DNA from 3 places in the Peribacillus sp. Hz7 genome. Region 2 is predicted to be linked to each of the others. Evidence: riboswitches for the same ligand, from Rfam matches in the RefSeq annotation. Region 2 holds a riboswitch; each other region holds the start of a gene.

Region 1 (8,202 bases), 150 kb from region 2:
CGAAACAAGCAACGATTCTCGCACAGAATGATTTTGAACAACATCAAGCTTTTATGATTGATCAGCATATTTTCGGTGTGCAATTTCATCCAGAATTTACAGCTCCTATTATTCATGCGTATATTGATGAACAAGCAGAGCGATTACAGGCAGATGGTTTTACTATAACTGCTTTGCACGAAACCGTAATTGAACAAGATTATGGCCGGATTTTGTTAGAAACGTTTGTTAGAAGTGCCGGACTACCTATAACAGACAATTCTGTCGGCTATACATTATTTGAAACAGAAACAAAAAATACGAAATAGTTTCCTAAACGATTAAAAAGCCAATCAAGCATTGAATTCTTGATTGGCTCTTTTTATAAAACTCACATCACAAATCCGCCATCTACAAATAGCGTTTGCCCTGTCATAAATTCACTCCAATCAGATGATAAAAATAAAACAGGACCTGCGATATCTTCCGGCTTTGCAATTCTTCGAAGCGGGGTTTGGGAAATGATTAGTTCTTTCAAACTTTCTTTTGTTTTTTTGCTCGCATCAGTTGGATAAACAAGGCCCGGTGCTACACAATTGACTCTTATCCCAAAAGGTCCTAGCTCCACAGCTAAATTACGCGTATACCCCATTAATGCAGTTTTAGCCGTGTTGTATTCATGATAAGGAACCAACGGTCTTTCTACTAAATTACTAATGATATTCACAATGCTTCCGCTGCTTTGTTTTTTCATAATCGGCAGCACCGCTTGGCATAGATAATGCGTCGATTTTACCGCTCCATCAATCTGCCCTTGATAATCGTCCCATGTGAGCTGCCAAGCCATTTTTCGTTGTTCAGGATCAAAGACATAAGGTTTAAATGCATTATTCACAACAACATCTAACCGTCCCGTTTCAAGTACAATTTGCTCAATCATCGACTGCACAGCCTCTTCGGACGTAACATCTGCTTGAATTGCCCAAGCGTCTCCTCCAACTTCGATACAAGCTGACACAATTTGTTCAGCTGCTTCAACATTTTTCAAATAATTGACGATAACGAAGGCCCCTTCTCTTGCAAATTCAAGGGCAATCGCCGCTCCAATTCCTCGGCTGGAGCCCGTAACAAGAACGACTTTCCCGCTAAATTTCCCCATATATGTTCTCCTTTATTTTTTAGGAAGTAATGTATCAACTACTACCTCATCCATATTGAGCTTTTCTTTAATCAATCCTAATTTTTGATACGTATCCGCACCATCCTGCAAGATATCCGCATCAAGTGCTCCTAAACCATGTTGATCTGTTTCAGGAGATACACTAGAAGCATTACGCAGTTTAATAATCTCTAAGTTTTGTTGCTCATCTTTCCCATCGATTGCATAGGTTTTAGCCAAAGCAGCCGCTTCTTCCGGACTTTCAATCATCCATTGTGCACTGTTACGATAAGCTTCTAAGAAATCCTTCAATTCTTGCTGCTTTTCTTGATATGTTTTCTCTGTTACAACAAATACATCACTCGGTACATTTAAATAGTCTTTCACATTCATCACATTGACTTCCTCTAAACCTTTTGCTTGTCCAACAACTAACCCTGTATCAGTCGCGGCTGTTGCATCCACTTGCCCTTGCATTAATGGGGCAAAGTTTAAAAGACCTGTCTCAACAATTTTCACATCATTTTCTGAAAGACCAACCTGATGTAATAACACTAATAAGTTTTGACGTGTTCCGCTTGATAGACTATAAACACCGATTGTTTTTCCTTTTAAATCTTCCGGTTTGTTAATATTAGCTTCCTTTAGTGATACGATGTTAAATACATTTTGCGGATAAATATTGTAAATAACTTTTAGCTTTTCACCTTTATCTAATGCGAAAAATAGTGAACCTGGATCAGTAAAAGCGATATCTGCTTTCCCAGATAAAATATTTTTAATCGCATCGCCGCCGCCTGCACCAGGAATAACAGTTACATCTAGGCCTTTATCTTTAAAGAAATGCTTCTTCTCATCGACTAATAGATTCGTTTGTTCTGTAAGTGGCTTACTCCAGTTCGCTACTCGAATCGTTTGGACGTCTGTTGAATCAGATTTCGCTGTTTCCTTATTTTCATCCTTTGCACCACATGCTGACATCAATACGGTCATACATAATAAAATCGTGACTAACCATCTATTTTTCATTTTCTATTCTCCTTCATATATTTCTTTAGTACAGTAACTTCTAATACATAAATCAATTGATATAAAACCATGCCCATTACAGTTAATAAAATTAACACAGCAAACATTAACGGCGTATCCATCATCCCTTGCGACGCGACGATGAGCGCTCCTAATCCATCGCTTCCCCCAATAAACTCGCCAACAACAGCCCCTACTACGGCTAATACAACCGCCACTCGAAGTCCGGCTAGAATCCCTGGCAGGCCATTAGGAATTTTTAAATGAATTAAGGTTTGCCAGCGTGTTGCTCGAAGCATATGAAATAATTCTTGTTTTTGTTTATTCGTAGACTGAATCGCTGTAATCGTATTCTCCAATAATGGAAAAAAACAAATCAGGGCAGTGATTATGACTTTCGATGTCATGCCAAAACCAAACCATAGAATAAATAAAGGGGCCAAAGCAAGCTTAGGAACAGCTTGGCTCGCAATGATATAAGGGGAAAGAAGCTTTCTTAAAAATTCAATCTCACCCATAATTACCCCAACGATAAATCCCCCGACACAGCCAATTACCAAACCTAGCAACACTTCTGATAGTGTTCGCAAAATATGTGGAATAAAGTATCCACTTTGCAGACCATCTACTAAAGTCGCAACAATAACCGTAGGAGCCGGCAAAACAAGCTCTGACATAAAGCTTGCACTATATTCCCAAATGATGAGGAACATAATAAATAATAGAATTGAGTATAAAGGGAGACTTTTCATCGCTTATTTCCTCCCAATACATGTCGTAACGTCAGGCACAACTCATTAAAATACGGCGCGTATTTCATTTCTACATTTCTCTCTTTTTCTAATTTTACAGCAGTATCAAAAATGATTTGACCTTGATCTATGACTGCAATCCGATCTGACAAATACACGGCTTCTGCGATATCATGCGTAATAAAAAGAACCGTTGTATGATGAAGCTTACAAATTTTCAACAAATCATCCTGTAGTTCTTCTCTTGTAATAGCATCCAGAGCGGCAAATGGTTCATCTAAAAACAGCATCGCTGGTTTTTGAATCAACGCTCTCGCAATAGCAACACGACTTTGTTGTCCTCCAGATAATTGGGTAGGATAACGATCCAAATAAGTCTTTAAACCAACCATCTCTAATACTTCTAACCCATACTGTCGATCTTGTTCCGTAATCTTTCTTTTCAGCGAAATCGGAAGCAACACATTTTCTAGCACTGTTTTCCATTCTAATAAGGTAGGAGATTGGAACACAAAACCACATTCATCCAACGGCTCTATTACTTCTTTTCCTTTCAAACGAATCATTCCTGAATGAGATGGAAGCAAGCCCGCTGCAAGCTTTAATAACGTTGTCTTTCCACAGCCGCTTTTCCCTAGAAAGCAATGAAACTCCCCTTCTTCAATAGACCAGTTCACTCCATGTAACACAGCTGTCTTCTCTTGATAACTATAAGTCAAATCCTCGATTGTTAAAAAACTCATCTGCTAACCTCCTAATCTGCATAAGGAGCCAACTCTTCACTTAATTGTTCAGCTGAAGCTTCGATATCAATCATATTAATTAAATCCAGTACATTAAAGCGGCCATCATGATGCCATCCAGCTTCTGGAGATGTCATATTTCCCAATGCCGTCATTCGAGTCACACCAACACTCCCTAGTAGACGAGACCATTGAAACAATTCAGACGGACTAGCGGCGATTCCAACCGTTTGCAAGTAATCTCGATGCATGAGAAGGCCTTCCGTCACCTCTTCTATGTGATCAAACCCTTTCACTTTTACGACACGATTTAAACTGCTTGGTGTAAGGCTAAGATTGGAATCTTCAAAAACAACAGTCCAGTCATTTTGGTTATTGCCTAATACTTCATTATTTGGATTCGAGAACAGGTTCATTTCTTCTTTATTTTTCCAAGCAGCCATCTCCATCGATTCGGTCATTGACAGTTTTCTTCTCGGAAACCTTCTATTAAACGCCTCTAGTTCATGACCTATATATCTAGCAAATTCTTTTGGAGAAACATTTCCTCCTTTTTGTACATAGAAAACATGCGGAGAATAACAGCCTTGTTGGTCATAGCGCATCACATCCAAAGCAGCCAAATGGGCCGTCCGCAAAGCTTTAAAAGAATCCAGAGACGCCTTTGAAACAATCCCAAAACTTAGCTTGTGTCCAAATGGTAAAAACCTTTTAGTGATTGGAATCCGACTTCGTAAAGCTTCCATCGCTTCATTGCCCCCATACCCGACAACAATATCTGTTTGCTGAAAAATAAAGCGTTCTCTCTCCTCTTCGCCACCCTTCCACCAAAGAACGGCAAAGCAATCTGCTAATCTTGGTTCTATTTCCACTAAAAGCTTAGCGAACCAGCCGGCAAATAATGGCTCAGTACTCGATACCTTCCCGATATTCCCTGCTTTCACTAACAAACTAGATATAAAGCTCCATAAAGGAAGACCAGGCACATTCCCTGACCAAATATGCGTAATTAAATCAGGACTAAAAGCCTTCGAAAATCCCCCTTTTACTCTCGGTTGAAAATCATCTAACAACAATGGATTTCCTAAATCTTCAACAAGAAAACGCTGCAGTTCATGTTTTCGAAACGTTTTTAAATAAGAAGTCAAACCAAGTCTTATCATTTCTTCATCATAGCCTGTTACAATGGGCAATACTTTCTCAGCTTTTTGTCGATAAAATGAATCACGATCTAGAAGTCTATGAATCGCTTCATCAATGATATTCATTAACTCATTAACAGAAAAAGATTTTAACACCTTACGACTGCTATGCTTAATCTTGTCAATTAACCTGTTCATTTGTTCATTTGTAAGAATCGGAATCTCCACTTCTATTGTTTCCTGATTTCTTTCGAATAGAAGCACCTTTGTCTCAAATGATTCTTCTCCTATATTCGGAATATATCCAGCGATTTCTCTCATTTCTCCAGTCCCTTTGAAGCCTTTAAAAATTCTGCCATCGCTAGCGAACAGCCCTTTGCTTCTGTTCCTTCCACTCTTCCTAATAAAAGAAAACCGCCTTCCACTTCAACACCAACATCTTCTGTTAAAATCGTAGAAACAGAATTCATATTAGCAAGATCGCAATGAACAATAACGCCGCGTTCTCCTTTTGCTACTTCTTCACCTGTTAACGGATTTACCACTCGCGTTTTAATCCAACTTGGTCCTGACTTAACAGCAGGCACAGATTGATTTCCATCGTCATACAGCTGTGTACTCAGCTCGGTCATGCCGTACATATTGATACACGCTGAACGATTGACTCCTAAATATGTAGAAAGCAACTGATAAAACTCATCCAACTCTAATTCTTTAGATTGTTTTTTAAAGCCGCCCGTATCAAGAATTTTACTTCCTTTTGGTAGAGTAAAAGTTTGATTCCCACGCTCTAGTTCTTCTAAAAGGTGAACAAAGCTATAACTTGCACCTAAAAGAGCATAAGGTTCTCCAATTGCTTCAGCATTCCTCAGCTCTTTCTGTAAGCCTTCCACATCAAGCTCGTGATTTTGTATAAAATAACGGCTATCCTCTGTCCCAAATCTTTCTTTTGCGAGTTTTAAATAACGAGCTAAAGAAGAATTAGGCATCTCCTGTTCTGTTGGAAATAAGATTCCCATCCGAATCTTATCGGTATTTCCCATAAATCTTTCTTGAAAATTTTTAATCATCGACCTATCAAATATGTCTAATGTTGGATGATAATGTTTACCTCTAATTCCTTGTGTTGTACCACTTGTCATATAAACCGCTTCCGCTTGCTCCGGATCACAGCAGCTCAAAGTAACATCTTTAAAAGCATTAATCGGTACTGGCGGGATGTCTCTCCAAGTTTTCACAGTACGCGGTGTTTTTCCTTTTTGAGAACAAAAAGTTCGATAAGGAATGTTATATTGATAGTGATAGCGAAATAATTGTAAAGCCTGCTGATTAAAATCTTCCTCAGAAGATTCATTACGATTGATAAATTGAACTGTCGATTCAATCATTTCTTTTTGAGTCATCATGTTTACCCATTCCTTTCAATGTAGCCATTTATTTTCTAATAACGCAAAAAAGCACTTTGCGTACGCAAAGTGCAAAAATACAGAGTAATCCCCTTATCACTTCCCTACGCTGGCATGACCCAACAGGTTCAAACGGTCTACGGTAGATTAACCGTACTCTCAGCCTGATTCCACAGACTCCCGATATCATCTATTTTTATACAAAGAATACCCTTTCTTTTTGCAAAATGCAATCACAAAAAAACCTGTACCAGAAGTAGCGTACAGGTTTTCACTCAATCTCGTTCATCAACTATCTACTTATCCACGAATTTGTCCTTGTCCATAAATAAAATATTTAGTAGATGTTAAAGCAGGTAATCCCATTGGTCCACGCGCATGAAGCTTTTGCGTACTAATCCCAATTTCAGCACCGTAACCGAATTCAAAACCATCAGTAAAACGGGTAGAAGCATTATGATAAACAGCGGCTGCATCGACTCCATTTAAGAAAATGGCTGCATTTTCCTCATTTGTTGTGATAATGGCTTCAGAATGATTCGTACCATATTGATTAATATGCTCAACAGCTTCTATAACATCCTTCACAATTTTCACACTCAATTTTAGCGCTAAATATTCCGTTGCCCAATCTTCTTCTGTTGCTTGCTTCGCCTCTGGAAAAGCAGTACAGACCGTTTGATCTCCGTATAGTTCAATTCCTTTACCGTGAAGAACTGCTAATAAGTCCGTCCCATTTTTAGTAAACCAGCTTTCATGAATGAGCAAACTTTCAATGGCATTACATACAGATGGACGCTGTGTCTTTCCATTGATTACAATATTTTCTGTCATCTCATAATCAGCTGATTCATCAATAAAAATATGACAGTTACCAGCGCCCGTTTCAAGAACAGGTACAGTCGATTCACGAACAACGGTATCAATTAAATTTTTGCCTCCACGTGGAATCAACACATCTAAATATTCATTCAAATGAAATAATTCTTTCGCTGTTTCACGGCTTGTATCTTCCATTAATTGAACCGCATCAACTGGTAAAGATGTTTGCGCCAATGCCTTATGAATCGACCCAACAAGCGCTTGATTAGAGTAGCTTGCAGATGAACTTCCTCGTAAAATAACCGCATTCCCTGTTTTTAATGATAATGTAGCCGCATCAATCGTTACATTTGGTCTCGCTTCATAAATCATACCAATCACACCGATTGGAACACGATTTTTTTTAATAAGCAAGCCGTTTTCTTTCTCAATGGTCTCTAAGCTTTCACCGACTGGATCCTTTAAGTCAATCAGTAAACGAATAGCCGCTGACATATCTTCAATACGCTTTTCGTTTAACATAATGCGATCTAGCGTTGATTCAGGCAGACCATTTTTCTTTCCTTGTTCTAAATCTTTTGCATTTTCACTTATTAAATAATCTTTATCTACTAATAATTGATCCGCAATTTTTGCTAATGCTTCATTTTTTTCTTCTGTCGTCTTCCCATTCATTTTATAACTTGCCGCTTTAGCCGCTTTTCCTCTTACAATAACTTCACTCATTACTAACTCCCCCTTTTTAATTTAGGCTTTCACCCATTTATCTCGATGAATCACTTCAATTGCTGACATCACAAGCTCGTCTGTCCGTTTTCCCATCGCTAGTTTCAGCTCATCGACAGAATAGAGAACTTCTCCTCGGCCAAGCAATCCACTTGAACCAAACACTTCAACAACGTCCCCTTTTTCAAAATCTCCTTGAATGTCATAAATACCGGCAGGCAATAAACTGCTGCCATTCAACATTAAGGCTGTTTCTGCGCCATCGTCAACGAAGATTTTCCCTGACACTTCCGAATGAATTGAAATCCACTGCTTATTATTATTTACGGTTGTAAGCACGTCATTTTCAATATACGTCCCGTCACCGTCACCCGCTAAAATTCGCAGAAGCTTATCACGGCCTTCTCCTTTACCAATAAAGACTTTTACACCTAAAGATAGTGC
Region 2 (8,202 bases):
TCCATCAACAGGTAAGGTATGGGCGGAAATTCCCTGTAGTTCAAAACAGGATACAGAAAAAGCGATAGCCGCTGCTCGTCAAGCTTTCCCAGCGTGGTCTTCTATTTCAGCTATGGAGCGCGCAGCGTATTTAAGACGTATTGGTGATTTAATTGCTCAGTATGGTAATAAATTAGCTGAGTTAGAAACGAGAGGGAATGGATGGGTGATTCGGGAGACGAGTTATGGGCTTATCCCAAGTTTAACAAGCATCTGGTATGATGCAGCAGGAGCAACTGCTGTAGGAAGTAGAGGGGAAACAGTCCAATTAGGACCTGCAAGTATAGGGTATACACTTCGTGAGCCGTTAGGAGTAGTTGTCGGCATTCTTCCTTGGAATGCCCCGCTCTTTACTTTTACAATCAAGGCAGCTTACGCGCTCGCCGCGGGGAATACGGTTATTATTAAACCTTCAGAACTTGCTGCTGTTTCTTCCTTACGATACGGTGAATTACTTAATCAAATTCTCCCACCAGGTGTTCTGAATGTGGTGTCAGGAACGGGACATGAAGTAGGTGAGACGTTAGTAAGTCACCGTGATGTGAATAAAGTAAGTTTAACTGGTTCTGGAAAGACTGCAAGAGCCATTGCTCAATCTATTGCTCGTTCCCCAAAACCGTTGACTTTGGAGCTTGGTGGGAAATCACCTAATATTGTATTTGATGATGCCAATCTAGAAAAAGCAGTTGAAGGGATAACGACAAATAGTATATTTACTGGTAATGCCGGTCAAATTTGTGTCGCAGGATCGAGGATACTTATTCAAAGGACAATATTTGAAAAGATGTTAACCATGATGAAAGACGTGATTACTAAGAATACTAAGTTAGGGGACCCATTGAATTTAGAAACCACGATGGGCCCGGTTGCTAATCTAGCACAATATAAAACGGTTTGTTCTTATATAGAACTTGGAGAAAAGGAAGGAGGGGAAATTCTATTTGGCGGTCGTCATGGAGGAGCTTCTCTTCTGCCAGATAATCCTCGATTTACAAATGGATATTGGGTTGAACCTACTTTAATCCGAGTAAATAGTAACTCTTTACGTATATGTCAAGAAGAAGTCTTTGGTCCGGTTGCAATTGTGATGCCATTTGATACAGAAGAAGAAGCTATAGCTATAGCAAATGATACGGCTTTTGGTCTTGGAGCGGGAGTTTGGACGACTAATCTTGATCGTGCTCATCGTATGATGCGAAAGCTTGAATCAGGAAACATCTGGGTGAATACGTATCGCAGAGTAGGACCTGAGTTACCATTTGGTGGGATGAAGGATAGTGGTTATGGTACGGATTCAATATTAGAAAATACACGTGAAAAATCTTGTGTTATTGAGATAGAGTCATAATTTCATTAGTAGACTAATGGGGGATACTGCCATTTCAAGAAAGAGAGGAGTAAGAGACAGCAATTGTCCCTAAAGCTTTGATTAGTGAGATACAGTAACTGTACTTACATCTGTTAAGCTTAAAAACAAGGAGTGATCTAATATTGGATGAGAAATTAATTAGAAGAGCCTTTCACTTTTTATGTTTGGGGACGTTACTAATTGTTTTTGCTGAGGCTACACATATACCAGCCTATCCAAAAATGCTAGAACACTTTAATTTAGGTGCAGGGCATGCGGTTTGGATGCAATTAGGTTTTGCTTTAGGGTTGACTGGTTTTCAACCTTTAATGGGTTGGTTAGCAGATTATTTTGGGCAGAAAAAAGTGATTCTGCTTGGTGCAGCACTTATGGCATTTGGATCATGCTTGGTAGCGCTCGCACCAGCTTTTTGGGTAATGGTTTTAGGACTTTTTTTCAAAGGCGTGTCAGGAGCTGCTGTCGTTCCTATCGGTGTAACGTATGCTGGAAAGTATTTTAATGATGAGCAACGTGGAAAGGCACTTGGTTTATTTGGATTTTATTCTGTTGTAGGTGCTATACTAGGACCTGTATTAAGTGGAATCTTTGTTGACAATCTAGGATGGTCCTCCAACTTTTGGGTTTGCGCGCTCTTTGGTTTGTTAGCAGTTGTTTTATTTTTAATCGGTGTACCAAATACTAAGGGAGAAAAATCAATTTCTTTTGATTTTTTAGGCGTATTATTCGTGTTTTTAATATTGGGAAGTCTCTTAACGATACCGACGTTCATTAACAATTATGGTTTTTCTTCTTGGATGTGGCTGCCATCCTTTATTGTTTTTGTCCTTGCTTTCTTATTTTTAATTGTTATTGAAAAAAGACAGAAAGAGCCTCTGTTAGATATTAATTATGCGACTACACGACACTTTTGGGTACCTTCAGTGATTGCGATTTTGATGTTTGTAACATTCAGCAGCGTCTTATTTTTACTAACGTTCTTTATTCAGAATGTGCAAGGGAAGTCTTCAACAATGGTAGGGCTGTTAGAGTTACCACTTTTCCTAACGATGGCAATAGCTAATTTATTAAGTGGTAGGTTGATGAGTAAGTTTTCTGCTCGTTCGATGATCGGGTCAAGTATTGTTTTGCTCGTTGCAGGGGTAGGGATGCTAACTTTGGCAAATAAAGATACCTCCTTTTTATATTTATTTGTGTCTATGAGTTTAATTGGAATGGCTATAGGCATGGTTGGACCTGTAATAAGGAATGTAATTGTGTCAAAAGCAGATCCTTCTCGTCTTGGAGTTATTACTTTTACTTATATCACAATTGAAAATGTAGCATCTCGTGTAGGTGCTTCTTTCGCCATAGTGATGTTTGCGTTATTTGCTGCTGGAGGAAACTCAGTAGGCGCTCTTTCTACTACGGCACTTATACTAGCCGTTTTCTCAGCAATTTCTTTCATATTTCTTGTACTCATTCCAAAAAGGGTAGAGGGAATCCAAGGAGTAAATCGAGCATTGCAAACACATAAAGAGACGAATCTCGAAGAAGTAGATACAATAAGTTGATAATACAAGTAATAAACCCGATGCTTATAATCGGGTTTATTACTTGACTATGTTTGTTATAGAATCTTAGTTTGAAAGCCGATAACAATGATTCAGAGGACCATTTCCTTTTCCAAGATTCAGCTGATCCTGAAGAGCTCCAGTTAAATAGTCTTTCGCATACTGAATACTCATGTTGACATCGTGTCCATCGGCTAAGTTACAGGCAATGGCGGAAGAAAGAGTACAACCTGTTCCGTGTGTATTAGGATTTTCAATTTTAACACCTGTAAACCAGGTGAACTGGCCATTACTATACAGTAAGTCATCGGCACTATCTAGGAGATGGCCGCCTTTAATAAGGATATTGCCTTGATAATGCTTGGCTATTTGAATAGCGGCTTTTTGCATATCCTCTTTTGTTTCAATTTTCATCCCGCCGCATAGACATTCGGCTTCGGGAATATTTGGTGTAATCAGAGTTGCAAGCGGGAGAAGCTTTGTAATAAGAACATCCATTGCATCCTTACTTAATAATGGGCTGCCGCTTGTTGAAATCATGACAGGATCGACAACAATATGCTTCGGTTTGTATTCTTTTAGTTTTTCGACAATCACTTCAATAATGTGCGGGGAAGACACCATACCTATTTTCACACTGTCTGGAAAGATATCGTTCATAATGCTGTCTAGTTGTTGTCCTACAAACTCAGGTGTTGCCTCGAGTACACTATCTACTCCTGTTGTGTTTTGAGCAGTAAGCGCTGTAATAGCAGTCATCGCGTACATTTTGTGAGCGGTAATCGTTTTAATATCAGCTTGAATGCCTGCTCCGCCGCTGCTATCGGAACCAGCAATACTTAATACTTTTTTCATCATCCATCCCTCTAATCTAGTTATTTTCGTGATTGACTATTTGCTTTGAGAGAGCAAGCAGTTCCTGGCTTGCTTTTTTGATATCTTGTTTAGCAAAAATCGCTGAAACAACAGCAACTCCATCAATACCGCTGCCGCTTAGTTGTAAAATGTTTTTTTCATTAATTCCACCAATTGCAACGACAGGAATGGAAACACTTTGACAAATAGCCTCTAAAGTACGCAAGGGTAGTGCAGTAGCATCGAGTTTCGTTGAAGTCGTAAAAACAGCACCTACACCTACATAATCTGCTCCACCTTTTTCAGCTAGACGGGCTTGTTCAACGGTTTGAACCGATACACCAAGTATTTTGTCATCACCAATTATATTTCTTGCTGTTGATAGATCCATATCGTCTTGTCCAATGTGAATCCCATCAGCAGCGCATGCAATGGCGACTTCTACATTATCATTGATGACAAATGGAACGTTATAAGCGTCTGTTATTTTTTTTATTTGCTGTGCTTCTTTTAAAAAGTCCTCATAAGGTAGATTCTTTTCACGTAACTGAATAAATGTTGCCCCGCCTTGAATCGTTTGTTCTACTTGTTCAGCTAAAGACTGTTCTCCAAGCCAAGCTCTATCTGTTACGGCATACAAAAGCATAGATTGTTTATCTACTTTCAATTTTCATGCCCTCCTTTAATAGAGAAGAATCAAGTTTACTTACATAATCAATGAAGTGCGTTCTAAAGCTTGAAGTGCCTCCACCTGTAGCTATTGTTTTTTGATAAGCAAGTTCGCCGCTAAGTCCCATTGCACAGACAGCTGCGGCTGTGCTATCTATTAGTTGCTCTGGATTGGCTCCACAATAAGCACCGATTACAGCAGAGAGCATACAACCTGATCCGGTGATTTTCGACATCATTGGGTGCCCATTTTTAATGATGTACGCTTTTTCGTGGTGAACAACCAGGTCGGTAGCGCCTGTTGTAGCAATAACAGCACCTGTTCCAATGCTTAAATCTTTTGTAAGTTGAATAATTTCATTTATATTTTCATCTTCAATACTTTCAGCCGCATCGACACCTTTTGTTAATCCACTTCCTGCGTAAATCGTTTTAATTTCAGAAATATTGCCTCTAATAACGGAAAACTTCACTTCTTCTAGTAGTTTAAACGTCATATTTGTTCTTAGTTTAGAAGCACCAGCACCGACAGGGTCTAAAATAACAGGAAGACCGAGTTCATTTGCTTTTTTCCCTGCTTTAATCATCGAGAGAATGGTTCGTGCATTGAGCGTACCAATATTAAGGACGAGACTGCTGCAAATACTCGTAATTTCCTCTACTTCGGTTAAATCATCTGCCATAATAGGAGATCCGCCGCAGGCCAAGACAATATTAGCCACATCGTTGACCGTTACATAATTGGTAATATTATGTACTAAAGGTGTTTGCATAGCTACATTTTCTAAAATATTTTCAAACATATAGATACTCCTCCGTTGGTTGATTTATCTACTAACTAATTGAAATGAAAAAATGCGATATACCAAAAAGGTGCATCGCATTCATAGACTATCATTTATGACATTCGATTCCCTACGTTGGCATTATCCAAATCAGGTTAAAGGGTTAAAGCTACATTTCGCTTACTCTCAGCCCACATGTGCAAGCTCCCCTACTATTTACATTCTATCTATTATTTTAGCATATTTCTTGATATAGAGTACTCTTCTTTCATTAAATTAAGTTTTTCTCTATGCATCTTTTCTGAAAGATGTGTGAGCCAAAATTACGTTATCAATAATATTGTTTAATAAAGTGAGGGGTTCCTTCATCGATCACGGATGGTTAGTTGACCAATCGAATCTTTACTACAAAAGCGAGGCGACTGTTCAGTTTAGACAAGCATTTCATCTTATGACCTCGAGGGGCTAGGAGTCGTAGCTAGATGAGGGCAGTCGTCCCCCGCCTATCTTCTTTGTTTTCCCATACGCTTGAGGTGGGGGTCTTACTGCCCGTTAAGTGTGAGGGAAAAAATCTGTTAAAGTATTAGGATTTTTTCAGTAGTAGGCTCATATTCTAATAGGGGTGATGTGATGGTAGAAAATACGTTCGGGAAAATTTGTACATATGATCAAGTTAAGCCGTTATTTAAAGATAATCAATCCATTTTATTCGGTGGATTTGGCGGGGTCGGCACGCCGCCAGGGCTAGTAAATTTGATTTTAGAAACAAACGTTCAAAACTTACTTCTTATCGGCAATGATGCAGGATTTCCGAATATCGGAATAGGAAAAATTGTGACGGCAAAAAGGGCATGCAAAATGATAGTATCTCATATTGGCTCGAATCCAAACGCCGGTGCATTTATGCAGAATGGTGAACTAGAGATTGAGTTTTCGCCGCAAGGCACGCTTGTTGAACGAATTAGAGCAGGGGGGATGGGGCTTGGCGGGGTGTTAACAGATATCGGATTAGATGCAGAATTTGTTAATCAAGGGAAACAAGTAGTAGCACTAGATAACAAGAAGTATCTTGTTGAACCCGCATTAACGGCTGAAATTGCAATTGTGTATGCGAAACGATGTGACCCGTATGGCAATTTAGTGTTTGATAAAAGTGCCCGCAATACGAATCCTCTTATTGCAATGGCAGGAGCCATCACGATTGTTGAAGTAGATGAAATTGTACCGCTTGGTGCTTTAAATCCAGATCATATTGTGACTCCGGGGGCATTTGTTGATTATATCGTTCCATCGAAAGGAGTGGATTGGAAATGGGCATGGGAGATGGTATTCGACAAACATTAGCCAAACGTGCTGCTGAGGAAATTTCTGATGGTATGCTTGTCAATTTAGGGATTGGCATTCCATCACTCGTTCCAGATTATTTGCCCAAAAGTCATAACGTTATGTTTCATGCAGAGAATGGAATTGTTGGAATCAGCCATTCCCCGCCGTATGAAGAGGCGGATGAGCATTTATGTAACGCTGGAGGTTATCCGATTACGGTGAAAAGCGGGGCATCTTATTGTGATAGTGCTGTTGCATTTGGAATGATTCGACGCGGACTTGTTGATGTAACGATTTTAGGGGCGCTGCAAGTAAGTGAGGCAGGTGATTTAGCGAATTGGATTGTTCCGGGGAAAAGGGTTCCAGGGATGGGGGGCGCGATGGAACTCGCAGCAAAAGCGAACAAAGTGATTGTATTGATGAATCATACGGATAAAAACGGTCAATCGAAATTACTTAAAACATGCACGTTACCGTTAACGGCAAAAAGATGTGTCCATATGGTCATTACCGATTTAGGGGTTTTTTCGGTAAGGGACACAGGATTAATCTTAACTGATTTGTATGAACCATATACCGTAGAGGAAGTACGAAAGCGAACAGAAGCCTCATTTGATGTTGCCGAACAGCTCCGTATCCTACAAAAATAAGGAGTGTGATGTAAATGGCCTATCAGCAGCAAATCTCAACATGGTTACAAGAGCATCGAAAAAATGGGATTCAACTATTACAAAAGCTTGTTCAAGAGCCTAGTAAACGTTATCAGGAAGAAGGTGCCCAAGCCATCGTTGTTGAAAAATGCCGTGAATTGGGCTTAGCTATAGATTTATGGGAAATTGGTGATGAAACGTTACGCAGTCATCACCATTTTTATTGTGATCGTCATAATTTTCAAGGAAATCCAAATCTTGTTGCTGTTAAAAAGGGCAGAGGCGGTGGCAAATCTCTGATTTTAAATGGTCATATTGATGTTGTTCCAGAAGGAGATCATGCGCGTTGGGATGACGATCCGTATAGCGGGATTTTAAGAGAAAACAAAGTATACGGGCGAGGAACGACTGATATGAAAGGTGGAAATGTTGCTTTATTATTAGCTATTGAGGCAATTACGGCTTTAGATATTCCGTTAAAGGGTGATCTTATATTTCAAAGTGTGATTGAAGAAGAAAGTGGAGGTGCTGGTACATTAGCAGCGATTTTACGAGGGTATAAGGCAGATGGAGCCATTATCCCAGAGCCTACCAATTTAAAGTTGTTTCCTGTTCAACAAGGATCGATGTGGTTTCGACTCATTGTGAAAGGAAAGTCTGCCCATGGCGGTACAAGGTATGAAGGGGAGAGTTCGATTGATCTTATGACGAATGTTTTACATGAGATTAAAGAGCTAGAGAATGAACGCAATCAGCAATGGAAGCAGCATCCTCTTTATCAAAAAATACCGATTCCGATTCCCATTAATGTTGGAAAAATGGAAAGTGGGAATTGGCCATCTTCCGTTCCAGAGACAGCTATTGTCGAAGGACGATTTGGCATCGCCCCAACGGAAACGATGGAGGAAGCGAAAAACTCACTGGAGACGATGATTGAAAGGCTCAATCAAACAGATTCT
Region 3 (8,202 bases), on a different contig from region 2:
TTTAAAGGAGCAATCATGAACGGGTTGCCTCCACATGACATTGCCAATAGAGGGATTGGGTATGTGCCAGAAGACCAAGGAATCTTTGGAGAGTTAACAGTTGAAGAAAATATGAAAGTAGCGATTAAAAAAGAAAGTGATGATGTGATGGAGAGAATGGAATGGATTCTTAATCTTTTTCCAGACTTAAAAACATTTTGGAAAAAGCCAGGCGGACTGCTAAGCGGCGGGCAAAAGCAAATGCTTTCTATTGCCAGAGCTTATGTCAATGAAACCGAATTGTTGCTGATTGACGAACCAAGTAAAGGCTTAGCACCGATTGTTGTGGAGAAAGTTATGCATTCTATTCAAGAAATGAAGCAAAAAACAACGATTATTCTAGTTGAACAAAACTTTTTGATGGCCAGTCAAATAGGAGACTCTTTTTATATTATTGACGACGGCAGAACAGTATTTAATGGACGGATGCAGCTTCTTCGTGAAGATGAAAGTCTTCGTCGGAAATACTTAGGAATCGCTTAGGGGGCATAATATGGAGCTATTCATTAATTTAACGATTAATGGTCTTGCAACAGGAATGTTAATTTTCCTTCTAGCTGCAGGTTTAACATTAATTTTCGGTTTAATGAGTGTTTTGAATTTTGCTCATGGGGGCCTTTTTGCTTGGGGAGCATATGCCGGTGTCTGGCTGTATCTATTAACAAATAGTTTTATAGCAGGAATAATAGGAGCTATTTTCATGGGTATCATTCTCGGTTTTATAACGGAAAAGTGGATTATTCAGCCTGTGTATGGAAATCATGTTCAGCAAATATTGATTACACTCGGTTTTATGATTGTTCTCTCGGAATTTTTGAAAGTAATCTGGGGACCTAATCAAATTGCTGTTACACCTCCAGCCTATTTAACAGGAAGCTGGGAAATCGGGAATATTTTAATTATTAAATATCGAGCTTTTATTATTGTGGTCGGCTTCCTCATGTACGCCTTGATTTATTATATGTTAAAACATACGAAGATCGGGCTGATTGTGCGTGCAGGAGTGATTAATAAAGAAATGGTTCAGTCATTAGGTATTAATATTAAGCGGATCTTTTTATATGTGTTTATGGCTGGAGCGGCTATGGCAGCATTAAGCGGCATGTTGATTGCTCCATATGCGGGAGTGATTCATGGAAATATGGGGATGGAATATGCGATTCTTGCTTTTATCGTCGTTGTCATTGGCGGGATGGGGAATATTACAGGTTCCATCTTAGCAGCTACGCTTGTTGGACTTATTGGTTCCTTTATGGCTTATTATGTCCCAGAGCTTTCGCTAGCCGTTAATATGCTGATTATGGCTGTTGTTTTACTAGTTAGGCCGCAAGGATTGTTTGCGCTAAAGGGGTGATGAGGTGAGAAGGAATAGATTTACTGATAAAGAGTCTCTGCTATTTTTGATTATAGGTATCGCTTTATTCGTATTTCCGTTTATTTATGAAGATCGAAGCATGTTAATCCTTTTTACACAAATTTTTATCTTTGCGATTTTTGCGATGAGCTATGATATTTTACTTGGTTTTACCGGCATTGTTTCTTTTGGGCATGCAATGTTTTTTGGCATTGGAGCTTACTGTGTGAGCGTTATGTTAAAGCATTATGAACCAACGATGCTTCTTGTTACTGGGGCGATTATTTTGGGTGTTTTGTTTTCTTTAATCATCAGTTTTGTTGTAGGGTTGATGACGCTTCGTTTAAAAAGTCATTATTATGCGATGTTGACGCTGGCTCTTGCTGGTCTATTTCTTGTCGCTGCAGAAAAATGGAGGACCCTTACGTATGGAAATGATGGATTTACGTTTCGAGTTCCTGAGTTTTTCCATAATCGACTTCACTTTTATCTTGTTTGTCTTGTGCTGATGATCATTGTCTATTTTGGATTAAAACGATTTATCCAGTCTCCATTAGGAAGAATATTGCTAGCTATTAAGGATAATGAACAACGGGCAGAATCGCTTGGCTATCAAGTTTTGCATTATAAAATCATTGCTAGTATCGTAGCTGGCGGAATTGCGAGTTTAAGTGGTTCTTTATATGCGTTATCGCTGCGTTTTGTCAATACGAGTGTATTTACGATGGACATTACGCTGGATGCTTTATTAATGACGATTATTGGTGGAGTGGGTACACTAATCGGCCCTGTTTTAGGGGCGGCTATTATTGAATTGGCTCACCATTGGCTGACAGGACTTGCAAAGGTGCATTGGATTTTTGAGCGTTGGCTTATTTTGTTTGGCATTGTGTATATCCTTGCAGTAATGTTCTTTCCAAATGGGATTGTCGGTAGTGTCCGAAAGCTTGTTGCAAAAAAAGGAAAGAAGGAAGATGTGTCGACTTCAGAGAATATAGTGAAGGAGGGGTGAGATGAGCGGGCAAACAATCGTTTCATTTATCTTTCGCTTCCATCTCGCAAACACGGAAACGTTGACAGAAGAGAAGCAGTGGAGGATTAAAGTGACTCATATTCAAGACGATGATGAAATGACCTTCGAAAATCTAGATGATGCCGTAAATTTTGTAAGACAATCTCTTACGAAACGATAGAGAAAAGAAGTCGAGGGGGGTATTTAGCAAATAGTAGATGAGGAGATGAAGTGAATGAATAAAGTGGGAGTGGAACTGAAAAGAACGACTTTAGCAAATGGAGAAACATTAGGATACCGTGAAAGGGCAGGCGGAGATAAAGTGTTACTTCTTGTTCATGGAAATATGACCTCTTCTAAGCATTGGGATCTTTTAATTGATGTTATTCCTTCCTCTTATAAAATATTAGCTGTGGATTTACGAGGTTTCGGTCATTCGACGTATATACGTTCGGTTGAAAGCATCAAAGATTTTTCAGATGATCTCAAACTGTTTGTTGATCAGTTACAGCTGTCCAAGTTTAGTATGATTGGCTGGTCGACTGGTGGTGCAGTTGCAATGCAGTTTTGTGCGGATTATCCAGGGCTATGCGAGCAATTAATTTTATTAGCCTCTGTTTCAACGAGGGGCTATCCAACGTTTGGAAGCCCGGACTTGACGAAGCGACTGCAAACACAGGAAGAAGTCAGAAATGATGCTAAGACAATGACTGTACAACAAGCGTATGATACGAATAATCGAGACTTTTTGAAGTCTGTGTGGAATACTTTAATTTATACAAAGAAGCAGCCTGATGACAGGAAGTATGAGGAATATGTGGACGATATGCTTACACAGCGCAATCTTGCTGAAGTCTATCATACTTTAAATATTTTTAATATAAGTGATCAACATAATGGATTGCTTCAAGGTAGAAATCAAGTGAGGGATATTCAAATACCTGTCCTTATATTACGAGGAAGTGATGATTTAGTGATTTCTAAACAAATGGCCGATGAAATCATGGAAGATTTTCATGGCCGAGCGGTTTTTAAAGAATTGGCGGCTTGTGGTCATTCTCCATTAATCGATAATCTGGATTTGTTATGTAATGAAATTGTTCAGTTTTTAGACAATAAGGCTCAATAGACAAAATTTCCAATATTCTCTTTACATGTCTATGAATTTATTTTATAGTGTAGTAGAAAAGTTAATATTTTCATACTAGGGGTGTCCAATAAGTTGGGCTGAGAGAGAGACACGATAAAGTTTCTTAACCCTCAGGACCTGATCTGGCTCATACCAGCGTGGGGAAGTTGCTATCTGCTTTTTTTAATGGCTTTGTGCCGTTTAAAAAACTGACTACTACCGGGTTCTGTTTATACAGATCCCGGTTTTTTCATGCCGCTTGGGAATCAGATTTCGTCCTATAACTAAAGGAGGAATTGATGATGAGTGAACAAAAGAACGTCGTAATGACAAGTTTTCCAGCTAGTAAAAAAGTATTTGTAGAAGGATCACAACCAAGTATAAGGGTTCCTTTCCGTGAGATTGAACAGTCTCCAACTGTGACAGCGCGAGGGGAAGAAGTAAATCCGCCTATCCGTGTCTATGATACGAGTGGTCCCTATACGGATCCACAAGTGAAGATTGATATTGAAAAAGGTCTACCATCTGTACGGAGCGAATGGATTCGTGATCGTGAAGATACCGAGGAATATATCGGGCGTGAAATAAAGCCTGAAGACAATGGCTATAAAAATATCGATCAAGGAAAAGAATTTGTATTTCCTGGATTAAAAAGAAAGCCGCTTCGTGCAAAAAAAGGAAAAAATGTGACACAAATGCATTATGCGCGTCAAGGAATCATTACACCTGAAATGGAATACATTGCGCTACGAGAAAATATGGACGCTGAATTTGTTCGTAAAGAAGTAGCGGAAGGTCGAGCAATTATTCCTTCTAACATTAATCACCCAGAAAGTGAACCAATGATTATTGGCCGCAATTTTTTAGTGAAAATCAATGCCAATATCGGTAACTCTGCAGTGACTTCGTCGATTGATGAAGAAGTGGAAAAAATGACGTGGGCTATTCGCTGGGGAGCCGATACAATGATGGATCTCTCTACAGGGAAAAACATTCATACAACACGAGAATGGATTATTCGCAACTGCCCAGTTCCGGTGGGAACAGTCCCAATTTATCAGGCGCTTGAAAAAGTGAATGGTATTGCTGAAGATTTAACATGGGAAGTGTTCCGAGATACATTAATTGAACAAGCGGAACAAGGGGTGGATTACTTTACGATTCATGCGGGAGTACGCCTTCCATATATTCCACTAACAGCGAAACGCACGACTGGCATTGTATCTCGGGGCGGCTCGATTATGGCGCAATGGTGTTTAGCTCATCATCAAGAAAGCTTCTTATATACACATTTTGAAGAAATATGTGAAATTATGAAAGCATACGATGTTGCTTTTTCATTAGGAGATGGGCTTCGTCCGGGTTCGATTGCTGATGCGAATGATGATGCCCAATTTGCAGAGCTCGAAACGCTCGGTGAATTAACGAAAATTGCCTGGAAACATGATGTGCAAGTGATGATTGAAGGACCAGGTCATGTACCGATGCATAAAATTAAAGAAAATATGGATAAGCAATTAGATATTTGTATGGAAGCGCCGTTCTATACGCTTGGGCCATTAACGACTGACATTGCACCAGGCTATGATCATATTACGTCAGCCATTGGCGCAGCGATGATTGCTTCATACGGAACAGCGATGCTTTGCTATGTAACACCGAAAGAACATTTAGGCTTACCAAATAAAGACGATGTGCGCGATGGGGTTATTACGTATAAAATTGCCGCTCATGCAGCCGATCTTGCAAAAGGACATCCTGGAGCAGAACTTCGCGATAACGCTCTTTCAAAAGCACGATTTGAATTCCGTTGGCGTGATCAATTTAATTTATCACTCGATCCAGAGCGAGCGATGGAATACCATGATGAAACACTGCCAGCAGAAGGAGCTAAAACCGCTCATTTCTGTTCAATGTGCGGCCCGAAATTTTGCAGCATGAAGATTTCTCATAACATTCGTGATATGGAAGTAGATAAAGCGCTAGAAGAGAAAGCGGAGGAATTCCGTCAGAGTGGTTCAAAGATTTATCAATAATAGCATCAGTAAGCTCCTTTCTTTTGAAGGGAGCTTGTTTTTTTATAATGAATCGTTTCATAGATTTGGATCAATTTGTCGATTCTTTGAACTACTCACCACTTAATTTCTAACGAAATTTGAAGTGGGAGTCTTCTGTCGGGAGATGATAAAAAATCAGATCGGTTCTTTCTTCCTGTGAAACGATTTTACTCTAACAGGGAATAAGGCTCATTTTTGGTATATCCTTCATCAATAGCATTGAGACTTCTAAATTTTTTATGATTTAATAGATTTGTGAGAAACATTAATTGAGAAAATTGCTGGAGATGCAATTGTGGATGCAGGGCTAGGAGCTGTATCGTTAGCTGCGGGAGCTGTAGTGGTTTCAATTGCTGGTATGTTTGGTGCACCTTTAGTAGGAGTAGCTGCTATTGGGCTTGGTGCTTCTCTCGTTACTACGTATTTGACAGATGGTATTAAGATAGGCAAGGATGAGAAAAACCTTTCTGATGGACTCAAGGATGGAGTGCAAAAAGGAATTAAAACAGTTGCAGGTTGGATGAAGTAAATGACAATCAAGAAATTAGGTGGTTTATACATGTTGAAAATACCACAACATAAAAGATTTAATCAATTACCAGGACATATTCAAGACCAGTTACAGCCTTTACCTGTTTATCAGATTAAATTTGTTATTGCAGGTAGTACATTTTTAATGCTGGATGCTTTTGTTCTTGTACCTTTACTTTTTCCGTATATAAAGGCTTTTCTGTATGTCATTTTACCTTTATTAGCAGGAATAAGTGTATGGGCGATCTGGCTTTTGTGTAAGAAAGTAGAAGATATAGAACTAGATTCTATATTATTTAGTGGATATTTAGGTATAGTTGGTGCAGTTAGTTATTTTCTTATGGGGCTAAAGTATTCCTATATAGGAGGAATACAATCACCCATCTTTTATATTGTGATGTGTGTATTATTTCTCGCGACGGTCTATTTTTCTATCCTTCAGCAATATAAAAAATATGGTTCAATTGAAAAACGGCCAAAGAAGAACACACCAGCTTGGCAATACACATTGGTTCGTGTTTCCGTTCCTGTAGGATATATTATTGCTCAATACATAATGGGACTTTCTCCAACCTTAGTTCTTGTTGTGATGACTATTGTTTGGTATGGTTTTTCTTACTTTTTTATTTGGTTATTAGCGAAATATTTTCATAAATACTTTTTTATGAAGGAAAATATTCACTTTGTTTATTTTTCTAATAAGGAATTGAATCGAAAAATAAGAGGACTTGACAGTAAGAAATGATAGTCTTATGGATTACTTTCATTTTTCAGGTGATTTAGTACATGTTAACAATCAGCAAAGATATAAAACGAAGAGATTTACCCGATCATATTCAGGAAGGATTAACCCCTTTTTCTACAGTGCAAATTAAAGGAATGATTTTTGCTTATACCTTCCTTCTTCTTGATTTTCTTATTATCATGCCACTCCTTTTTCCGGTTATCAAACCGATTCTTTATGTAACATTTCCTTTAATGGCCATGATTAATATTTGGGCAATCGCGCTTCTGATTAGAAAACCAGAAAAAACCGAAATGGAATCCCTTTTATTTATAGGTGGTTCAGGCATCATCGGATCATTTTGTTACTTTATGTTAATTCTTAAGTATTCGTATATGTTAGGATTTATATCACCAATTTATTATGTAATCTGGTTTATCATTTATGCAGCGTTAATTTATTTTTTTGTGCGTCAACAAATAAAAAAATATTCGTCTTTGGAAAAACAATCAGAGAAGAAAACACCGGCTTGGCAGTATACCTTGGTAAGTATATCAGTACCAGCAGGATATATTGTGGCACAATATGTAATGAGCTTTTCTCAATCAATCCTCCTTTCGATTATGATGTTGGTCTATTGGATTTTTTGTATCTTTTTTATTTTTATAATGGCTAGGTCGTTTCATAAATATTTTTTTATTAAGAAAAACATGCATGTAGCGTACTTTGCCAATAAAGAACTGTATCGGAAAGTAAGAGGATTGGATTGAGAGAACGGGCAGAAATGTAGGTTGAAAAATGTGAATAAAAAAGTGAGGATATAACATGAAGCAGAAATTATTACCTAATGGTTCGATTGTAGTACTAGAAGGCGGGAATTTGAACTACCCACCACTTAGCTAAAGCTTGAAGTGGGGGATTCCTGCGAACACCAGTGTATCCACTAGTTATTTAGCAGGCTAACCCTGTCGCACCGACAGTTAGCAGTGCAGACGGCTTATTAGCCTCCTGCGCGGTGTTGCTATTTTGTACGTTGAACTCGCCACACGCCCTACTCTGCTTGGTTTTCGCTACTTCGGTGCGTGTGGAGGCGATTAGAACGTTGAAGATTTTACGCGACAGACGTTTTTCCTGTCACAACCTCCTATCTTCAGTTTTCAAAGAACAACTTACAGGAATATTCTACCATACAAACAAGTGTTTTGGCTACCGCCAACTGACATTCATCTCCCACCTACTCATTGGGCTATTGCCCTTCATATTCCTTGAGGATGGGGGTCTTCTGTCGGGAAAAGATAAAGTTAATGATTTACGGAAGAAAACAAATTCTGATGACGGAAGACGATCAACAGGGAA

The links. A riboswitch is a leader RNA that binds a small molecule or an ion and turns the genes downstream of it on or off. The one in region 2 is predicted to bind thiamine pyrophosphate.
Region 1: linked by a shared signal. The riboswitch ahead of ACE199_RS04420 (LuxE/PaaK family acyltransferase) and the one ahead of thiM (hydroxyethylthiazole kinase) in region 2 are both predicted to bind thiamine pyrophosphate.
Region 3: linked by a shared signal. The riboswitch ahead of thiC (phosphomethylpyrimidine synthase ThiC) and the one ahead of thiM (hydroxyethylthiazole kinase) in region 2 are both predicted to bind thiamine pyrophosphate.

Annotation. Positions count from the first base shown of each region.
Region 1 covers NZ_JBHHJV010000002.1:175,988-184,189, forward strand. Annotated here, with positions in the region: gene ACE199_RS04390 (glutamine amidotransferase) at 1-308, shown strand, start outside; gene ACE199_RS04395 (SDR family oxidoreductase) at 371-1,138, opposite strand; gene ACE199_RS04400 (ABC transporter substrate-binding protein) at 1,151-2,167, opposite strand; gene ACE199_RS04405 (ABC transporter permease) at 2,164-2,919, opposite strand; gene ACE199_RS04410 (ABC transporter ATP-binding protein) at 2,916-3,662, opposite strand; gene ACE199_RS04415 (acyl-CoA reductase) at 3,674-5,125, opposite strand; gene ACE199_RS04420 (LuxE/PaaK family acyltransferase) at 5,122-6,210, opposite strand; TPP riboswitch at 6,295-6,404, opposite strand; gene ACE199_RS04425 (glutamate-5-semialdehyde dehydrogenase) at 6,511-7,758, opposite strand; gene proB (glutamate 5-kinase) at 7,780-8,202, opposite strand, start outside.
Region 2 covers NZ_JBHHJV010000002.1:28,218-36,419, reverse strand. Annotated here, with positions in the region: gene ACE199_RS03780 (aldehyde dehydrogenase family protein) at 1-1,387, shown strand, start outside; gene ACE199_RS03775 (MFS transporter) at 1,531-2,958, shown strand; gene thiD (bifunctional hydroxymethylpyrimidine kinase/phosphomethylpyrimidine kinase) at 3,025-3,813, opposite strand; gene thiE (thiamine phosphate synthase) at 3,830-4,480, opposite strand; gene thiM (hydroxyethylthiazole kinase) at 4,467-5,285, opposite strand; TPP riboswitch at 5,378-5,488, opposite strand; gene ACE199_RS03755 (CoA transferase subunit A) at 5,898-6,611, shown strand; gene ACE199_RS03750 (3-oxoacid CoA-transferase subunit B) at 6,578-7,243, shown strand; gene ACE199_RS03745 (peptidase) at 7,258-8,202, shown strand, end outside.
Region 3 covers NZ_JBHHJV010000011.1:58,896-67,097, reverse strand. Annotated here, with positions in the region: gene ACE199_RS15230 (ABC transporter ATP-binding protein) at 1-522, shown strand, start outside; gene ACE199_RS15225 (branched-chain amino acid ABC transporter permease) at 533-1,393, shown strand; gene ACE199_RS15220 (branched-chain amino acid ABC transporter permease) at 1,398-2,405, shown strand; gene ACE199_RS15215 (hypothetical protein) at 2,407-2,586, shown strand; gene phaZ (intracellular short-chain-length polyhydroxyalkanoate depolymerase) at 2,641-3,534, shown strand; TPP riboswitch at 3,602-3,716, shown strand; gene thiC (phosphomethylpyrimidine synthase ThiC) at 3,837-5,570, shown strand; gene ACE199_RS15200 (hypothetical protein) at 5,887-6,120, shown strand; gene ACE199_RS15195 (hypothetical protein) at 6,151-6,867, shown strand; gene ACE199_RS15190 (hypothetical protein) at 6,909-7,616, shown strand; gene ACE199_RS15185 (DUF4176 domain-containing protein) at 8,151-8,202, shown strand, end outside.